Regions from separate parts of the Streptomyces sp. NPDC017943 genome, predicted to be linked through region 2. Evidence: riboswitches for the same ligand, from Rfam matches in the RefSeq annotation. Region 2 holds a riboswitch; the other holds the start of a gene.
What was found. Region 2 has a riboswitch for glycine ahead of gcvT (glycine cleavage system aminomethyltransferase GcvT). Riboswitches for the same ligand answer to the same signal wherever they lie in the genome.

Region 1 (4,102 bases), on a different contig from region 2:
CGGGCTGGAGCGGGTGGTTCGGCAGGTACGGCGCGAGGTGCTCGCGCACCGCCACCGGGCCGACGCCCGGACCGCCGCCGCCGTGCGGGATGCAGAACGTCTTGTGCAGGTTCAGGTGCGAGACGTCGCCGCCGAAGTGCCCGGGCTTGGCGAGGCCGACGAGCGCGTTGAGGTTGGCCCCGTCGACGTAGACCTGGCCGCCCGCTTCGTGCACCTGCGCGCAGATGTCGGCGACGTGCTCCTCGAACACCCCGTGGGTGGACGGGTAGGTGATCATGAGCACGGCCAGCTGGTCGCGGTACTGCTCGATCTTCGCCCGCAGGTCCTCGACGTCGATCTCGCCGTCCTCGGCGGTCTTCACGACGACGACCTTCATGCCGGCCATCACGGCGCTGGCCGCGTTGGTGCCGTGCGCGGACGACGGGATCAGGCAGATGGTGCGCTGCTCGTCGCCGTTGGCGCGGTGGTAGCCGCGGACGGCGAGCAGACCGGCCAGCTCGCCCTGCGAACCGGCGTTGGGCTGCAGGGAGACCTTGTCGTAGCCGGTGACCTCGGCGAGGCGGTCCTCGAGCTCGTGGATCAGGGTGAGGTACCCCGCGGCCTGCTCGGCGGGAGCGAAGGGGTGCAGCTGCCCGAACTCGGGCCAGGTGACCGGCTCCATCTCCGTGGTCGCGTTGAGCTTCATGGTGCAGGAGCCCAGCGGGATCATGCCGCGGTCGAGCGCGTAGTCCCGGTCGGCCAGCTTGCGCAGGTAGCGCAGCATGGCCGTCTCGGAGCGGTGCTGGTGGAAGACGGGGTGGGTCAGGTAGTCGTCGGTGCGCAGCACGGCGGCCGGGAGGACGTCCTCGGCGGCGGCGTCCAGGGTCTCCACACTGCCCTCGACGCCGAAGGCCGCCCACACGGCGCGCAGCTGGGCGCGGGTGGTGGTCTCGTCGCAGGCGACGGAGACGTGGTCGGCGTCGACGAGGCGCAGGTTGACCCCGTTGTCCCGGGCGGCGGCCACGACGTCGGCGGCCCGGCCGGCGACCCGCGCGGTCACGGTGTCGAAGTAGGAGCCGTGCACGACCTCGACGCCGCCGTCCGCGAGCCCGGCGGCGAGGACGGTGGCGTAGCGGTGGGTGCGCTGCGCGATGCCCTTGAGGCCGTCGGGGCCGTGGTAGACGGCGTACATGCCGGCCATGACGGCGAGCAGCACCTGCGCGGTGCAGATGTTGCTGGTGGCCTTCTCCCGGCGGATGTGCTGCTCACGGGTCTGCAGCGCCAGCCGGTAGGCCCGGTTCCCGTCGACGTCGACGGACACGCCGACGAGCCGCCCGGGCAGGCTGCGCGCCATCTTGTCCTGGACGGCCATGTAGCCGGCGTGCGGACCGCCGAAGCCCATGGGGACGCCGAAGCGCTGCGTCGTGCCGACCGCGATGTCCGCACCGAGCTCGCCCGGGGACTTCAGCAGCGTCAGCGCGAGCAGGTCGGCGGCGACGGTGACGAGGGCCCCGAGCTCGTGCGCCTGGTCGATGACGGGCTTGATGTCCCGCACGGCTCCGGAGGCACCCGGGTACTGGATCAGTACGCCGTTGATCTCGCGTTCGGCGATCTCGGCGGGGATGCCGTCACCGAGGTCGGCCACGACGACCTCGACCCCGGCCGGTTCGGCCCGGGTCTCGATGACCGCGATGGTCTGCGGCAGCGCGTCCGCGTCGACCAGGAACAGGCCCTTCTTGTTCTTGCCCAGGCGCCGCGACAGGGCCATGGCCTCGGCGGCCGCGGTGCCCTCGTCGAGCAGCGAGGCGCCCGAGGTCGGCAGTCCGGTCAGGTCGGCGACCATGGTCTGGAAGTTCAGCAGCGCCTCGAGCCGGCCCTGCGAGATCTCCGGCTGGTACGGCGTGTAGGCCGTGTACCAGGACGGGTTCTCCATGACGTTGCGCAGCACGACGGGCGGCGTGTGGGTGCCGTAGTAGCCCAGGCCGATCATCGAACCGAGGACCTGGTTGCGGTCGGCGAGGGAACGCAGCTCGGCGATCACCTCGGCCTCGCTGCGGGCGCCCGGCAGGTCCAGCGCCTCGGCGCTCTTGATCACGGCCGGGACCGCGGCGGCCGTCAGCTCGTCCAGTGAGCCGTAGCCGACGTGGGCCAGCATCTTGGCACAGGCCTCGTGGTCGGGCCCGATGTGACGCTGCTCGAAGGGAACTGCCTCTTCGAGCTCGGAGAGCGGAATGCGGTGGGCGGTCATTGCGGAGGCCTCCTGGTCTGACGCGACCTGCGAGGGGCACCACGGCGCGGGTACCCGGACGGCCTCCCCCTCTGTCATCTCAACCTGAGAGCTTCACCGGATCGCCCGAAGGCGTCCGGCTTTCACCGTCGGTGAGAGCGGAAGCCGTCGACACCCGCCCTGCTTTCCAGAGTGACCTCGTCCGTGCGGTACGTGTGCCTGAGAGATTCCGGGGAGGATTTGCTCCTTCGGCGCCTCCGATGGTGTCTGGAGGACTCTCCCGCACGGGGTCAGCAGCCGCTGTCAGCGTACCAGCGAGGTCAACGCACGAGCCTTCGAGTGGCCGCATCCCCGCTTGTACCGTTTTGTTAGGTCTACAGGTGACTTGCGACCATGTGGAGGGCCCGTGCGTACCGACATCGATCCGCGCAGTCTGATCGGCCGCAAGGCGTTCGACCGCAACGGCACCAGGATCGGCACCATCGACGAGGTGTACCTCGACGACGCCACGGGCGAGCCGGAGTGGGCGGCGATACGCACCGGTCTGTTCAGCAGGGACGCGTTCGTCCCGCTCGAGCCCAGCGAGCTGATCGAGGGCGCGCTGCACGTGCCCTTCGAACGCGCCCTCATCAAGGACGCCCCCGACTTCGGCGTGGGCCGCCACCTCTCCCCGGAGCAGGAACTCCAGCTTTACCACCACTACGGTCTGGACATCGCCGCCCCGCCCCCGCTCCCGGACCGCGACTTCGGCAGGCTGGCGGGCACGGACGAGACGAAGGCCTGAGCAGCGCCCGGCCCGGGCAGCGCCCCCGGGCCCGCCGCCCTACGCCCGCACGGCCCCGGACGGCCGGTCCTCCGGCCCGGCAGCCGCACAGCCCTCCCCCGCGGCCGCTCCACCGCACTCCTCGCCGTCCCGCACCGGCGCGGCCCCGCCACCCTCAAGTCCGCATAACACCAGCGGCAGCGGATCCGCCGGCTCCAGCAGGGGGTCGTCGACACGGAAGGTGCGCACCCGCCCCGGCCCCGAGGCGGGCGTCTCGAACCGGACGGTGACCCGCCCCAGGCCGCTGCCCTGCACCCACCCGTGCCCGAACTCGGCGTGACGCACGTCGTGCCCGGCGGGCCAGCGCCGCTCGGCGGGCGACGGCGGCTGCTCCTCGACCGGTACGGCGGCACGCTCCTCGGCCGGTCCGTCCGTCTCCGCCCGCTCCCCGGCCGCCTGCGCGAACAGGTCCTCCTGCGTGTAGTCGGCGAGACCGGTGACGCCCACTCCGAGCAGCCGCACTCCGCCCGTGGTGTCGACGGAGTCCAGCAGCCGGGCCGCCGCCTCCCTGACCACCGCCGGGTCGTCCGTGGGGCCGCGCAGCGTCTCGGAGCGGGTGAGGGTCGAGAAGTCGTAGCGCCGCACCTTCAGCACGATGGTCCGTCCCGACAGCCCGGCTCCCCGCAGTCTGCGCACGCACCGGTCGGCGAGCCGCTGCACCTCCAGGCCCACCCGGGTCCGATCGTGGATGTCCACGTCGTAGGTGTCCTCCACGGACACCGACTTGGCCTCCCGCTCGGCGACCACGGGCCGGTCGTCCCGGGCGAGGGCCATGGCGTACAGGCCGTGCCCATGGGCCTTCCCCAGCAGCCGGACCAGTTCGTCCTCACCCGCCTCGACGATCTCCCCGACCGTGGTGATGCCGGCCCGCCGCAGGTGGTCGCCCGTCGCCGGGCCCACCCCCGGCAGGATCCGCACGGACATCGGGCCGAGCATCGCCCGCTCGGTCCCCGGCTCGATCACCACCAGGCCGTCCGGCTTGGCCTGCTCGGAGGCGATCTTCGCGAGCATCTTGGAGGCGGCCAGCCCCACCGACCCGGTGAGGCCCGTGGCGGCGCGGATGTCGGCCCGCA
Region 2 (4,102 bases):
CGGGTTGGGGTGCAGCCCGGCCGCGACAAGACCGGCGAAGTGGGCCATGTCGACCATCAGGTACGCGCCGACCTCGTCCGCGATCCGGCGGAACTCGGCGAAGTCCAGCCGGCGCGGGTAGGCCGACCAGCCGGCCACGATCAGCTTCGGACGGGACTCCTTGGCCAGCCGCTCGACCTCGGCCATGTCGACCCGGCCGTCGTCGCCCACGTGGTAGGCGACGACGTCGTAGAGCTTGCCGGAGAAGTTGATCTTCATGCCGTGGGTCAGGTGACCGCCGTGGGCGAGGTTCAGGCCCATGATGGTGTCGCCCGGCTTGAGCAGCGCGAACATGGCGGCCGCGTTGGCCTGGGCGCCGGAGTGCGGCTGCACGTTGGCGTGCTCGGCGCCGAACAGCTCCTTCACGCGGTCGATCGCGATCTGCTCGACCACGTCGACGTGCTCGCAGCCGCCGTAGTAGCGGCGGCCCGGGTAGCCCTCGGCGTACTTGTTGGTCAGGACCGAGCCCTGCGCCTCCATGACCGCGACCGGGGCGAAGTTCTCCGAGGCGATCATCTCGAGCGTGGACTGCTGACGGTGCAGCTCGGCGTCGACCGCGGCGGCCACGGCCGGGTCGAGCTCGTGCAGGGGGGTGTTCAGGACGGACATACGGCTACGACTCCTCAGCCGGCGGAGAACGCGGTGTACTCGTCGGCGGAGAGCAGGTCGCCCGGCTCGTCCGTGACGCGCACCTTGAACAGCCAGCCGCCCTCGAAGGGGGCCGAGTTCACCAGCGAGGGGTCGTTCACGACGTCCTCGTTGACCTCGGTGACCTCACCGGAGACCGGCGAGTACAGGTCGGACACCGACTTGGTCGACTCCAGCTCGCCGCAGGTCTCGCCCGCGGACACCGTGTCACCGACCTCGGGGAGCTGGACGAAGACCACGTCGCCGAGCGCGTTGGCCGCGTGCTCCGTGATGCCGACCGTCGACACGCCGTCCTCGGCGGCCGACAGCCACTCGTGCTCCTTGCTGTAGCGCAGCTGCTGGGGGTTGCTCATGGCCTGAATTCTCCTGTTACGCGCGGGAGTGCTGTGAAAAAGGGGGACGGGAGACTGCTCGTGAACCGGGTGACGGTGGCCGGGCCGCACGGGCGGCCCACGGCCAGTGTCTACTTCTGCCGCTTGTAGAACGGCAGCGCCACGACCTCGTACGGCTCGTGACTGCCCCGGATGTCCACACCCACGCCGGGCGTGCCGGGCGCGGCGTGCGCGGCGTCGACGTAGGCCATGGCGATCGGCTTGCCCAGGGTGGGGGAGGGGGCGCCGGAGGTGACCTCGCCGATCACCTCGCCGCCGGCGACCACGGCGTACCCGGCGCGGGGGACGCGGCGGCCCTCGGCGACCAGGCCGACCAGCACGCGCGGCGGGTTCTGCTCGGCCCGGGCGGCGGCCTCGCGCAGGGCCTCGCGGCCCACGAAGTCGCCCTCCTTCTCGAACTTCACCACGCGGCCGAGACCGGCGTCGAAGGGAGTCAGGGAGGTGGTGAGCTCGTGCCCGTACAGCGGCATGCCCGCCTCCAGGCGGAGCGTGTCGCGGCAGGACAGGCCGCAGGGGACCAGCCCGGCGCCCTCGCCGGCCTCGGTCAGCGCCTGCCACAGCTCGACGGCGTGCTCCGGCTTCACGAACAGCTCGAAGCCGTCCTCGCCGGTGTAGCCGGTGCGGGCGATCAGGGCGGGGACCCCGGCGACGGTGCCCGGCAGACCGGCGTAGTACTTCAGCCCGTCGAGGTCCGCGTCGGTCAGGGACTTCAGGATCCCGGGGGACTCAGGGCCCTGGACGGCGATCAGCGCGTAGGCGTCCCGGTCGTCGCGCACCTCGGCGTCGAAGCCGGCGGCGCGCTCGGTCAGCGCGTCCAGGACGACCTGGGCGTTGGAGGCATTGGCGACGACCATGAACTCGGTCTCGCCCAGCCGGTAGACGATCAGGTCGTCGAGGATGCCGCCGTCGGCCCGGCAGATCATGGTGTAGCGGGCGCGGCCCGGCTTCACACCGCCGATGTTGCCCACCAGGGCGTGGTCGAGGAGGGCGGCGGCCTGCGGGCCGGTGACGGTGATCTCGCCCATGTGGGAGAGGTCGAACAGCCCGGCCCTGGTGCGCACGGCGAGGTGCTCGTCGCGCTCGGAGCCGTAGCGCAGGGGCATGTCCCAGCCGGCGAAGTCGGTCATCGTCGCGCCGAGCGAACGATGCAGGGCATCGAGCGCGGTGTGACGGAGTTCTCCTGTACTGCTCACGGTCGGTCGTCTCCCAAGGCGATGACGGGGGCGAGGTCGTTCCTCCCCATCTGTCATCGGAACCTGAGAGGTTCGCCATGACCGCGCCGGTCCATGGCTTGCACCTTGGGTGGGACCGCCCTGGCAGCGGCCCGCTTTTCAGATGTGCCTCGCCCGCGCGGTAACGGGGCCTGAGAGATTCAAGGGAGGGACTTGCTCCTTCGGCGCCCCAGCGTCAGCGGTGCTGGGAACTCTCCCGCGCGGATTCAAACGGCCGGTATGCAGTTGGCGCGCACATCATTGCACGCATCCTTCCGGCGCGGCAGGGGGACCTTTCTCAGCAAGTGCGCTGTCCCGCGCGCCGGGCCCGGAGAGCTGTGGCAGCCCTGTTGCAGGAACCGGACCGAAATGAGAGGCCTGCGGCATTACCTTCTCTTTACACTCGGCGGGGACGGTACCGGCGTACCTGGCTCCAGGGGAGGACGATCACGGTGAACAGGACCAGGGCGTACGCCGCGACCACGGGCATCGCGTTGCCCGGGCAGCCGGCGGTGCCGGCCCGGGCGGCCCGGGGCACGGTGCCGGCGCCCACCGTCCGTGACCTGCGCGAGCGCGCCGGGCGCGGTCCGCGCACGCTGGTGTTCGGCTCCCGCGACGTCGTCGTGGTCACCGGGCTGCCCGGCAGCGGCAAGTCCACGCTGATGCGGCGCGCCGTCCCGGGCCGGCGCGTCGACTCCCAGGACGCCCGCGACCGCTGGGAGCGCCGCGTACCCCGCTTCCTGCCCTACGGGGTCTACCGCCCGCTGGTCCGCCTCTCCCACTACGCCGGGCTGCGCCGCGCCCTGCGCACCGGCGAAGGACTCGTGGTGCACGACTGCGGCACCCAGGCGTGGGTGCGCCGCTGGCTCGCCCGCGAGGCACGCCGCCGGGGCGGCGCCCTGCACCTGCTCCTCCTCGACGTCACGCCGCAGCAGGCCCTGGCCGGCCAGCGGGACCGGGGCCGCGGCGTCTCCCGCTACGCCTTCCGCCGCCACCGCGCGGCCACGGACCGCCTGCTGCGCGCGGTGGAGAACGGCCGCCTCCCACGAGGCTGCGCCTCGGCCACCCTGACCGACCGCGCCACAGCAGCAACCCTCCACCGCATCACCTTCACCCCCTGACCCCAGCCCCCTCCCGCCCCTCAGCGAGCCAGACCACCGCGCGCACGGCACCCGCCTGTCAGGGGCGCGGGGGACTGCGCGAGCAACCCCCGACAACCCGCACCCACCCACCGACCCCGGCCCTCCAGGGGCGCGGGGAACGGCGCGAACAACCCCCGACAACCCGCACCCACCCACCGGCCCTGCCGGCACCCACGGACAACTGGCCTCGGCCCCCCCAGCGCAGCTACCCCCGCACCCCTGCCCCCCCGGGCACACACCCACCCCCAACCGCCCCACCCCCGGAGGGCCCCGCACGGAGATCCCCCAAACCGTTAGCCTGCTGACGGCACTGGCAGTGGCTCGAGGCAGGCGGTAGGACATGGACGTTCCGGCGGAGTTCCCGGCCGGCTTCCCGGCGCACACGCAGACCCATCCGACCGGAGGATGGCCCGGCAACGAGCTGGAGGAGGTCCTCTCGGCCTCCCTGGGCGCCGGACCCGCGGCCGGCGGCCGGATCGTCGAGGTGCTGGGGCGGAGCTTCGTCTGGGTCCCGCTGCCCAACGGCGGCGGCCCGCACAGCGGCCCCCTCGACCTGCCGGCCGTCGAGATCGACGGCCAGGCGTACGTGCCCGTGTTCAGCTCGGAGGAGCAGTTCCGCCTCGCCGCCGGCGCGCACATGTCATACACGATCGCCCCCGCCGTGGAGTTC

Region 1: linked by a shared signal. The riboswitch ahead of gcvP (aminomethyl-transferring glycine dehydrogenase) and the one ahead of gcvT (glycine cleavage system aminomethyltransferase GcvT) in region 2 are both predicted to bind glycine.

Annotation. Positions count from the first base shown of each region.
Region 1 is NZ_JBIRHH010000003.1:856,478-860,579, forward strand. Features, by position in the region: gene gcvP (aminomethyl-transferring glycine dehydrogenase) at 1-2,227, opposite strand, end outside; glycine riboswitch at 2,404-2,499, opposite strand; gene ACH4C6_RS13380 (PRC-barrel domain-containing protein) at 2,613-2,990, shown strand; gene ACH4C6_RS13385 (DNA polymerase IV) at 3,030-4,102, opposite strand, start outside.
Region 2 is NZ_JBIRHH010000001.1:279,927-284,028, reverse strand. Features, by position in the region: gene glyA (serine hydroxymethyltransferase) at 1-648, opposite strand, end outside; gene gcvH (glycine cleavage system protein GcvH) at 663-1,040, opposite strand; gene gcvT (glycine cleavage system aminomethyltransferase GcvT) at 1,151-2,272, opposite strand; glycine riboswitch at 2,421-2,520, opposite strand; gene ACH4C6_RS01205 (AAA family ATPase) at 2,743-3,411, shown strand; gene ACH4C6_RS01200 (enhanced serine sensitivity protein SseB) at 3,773-4,102, shown strand, end outside.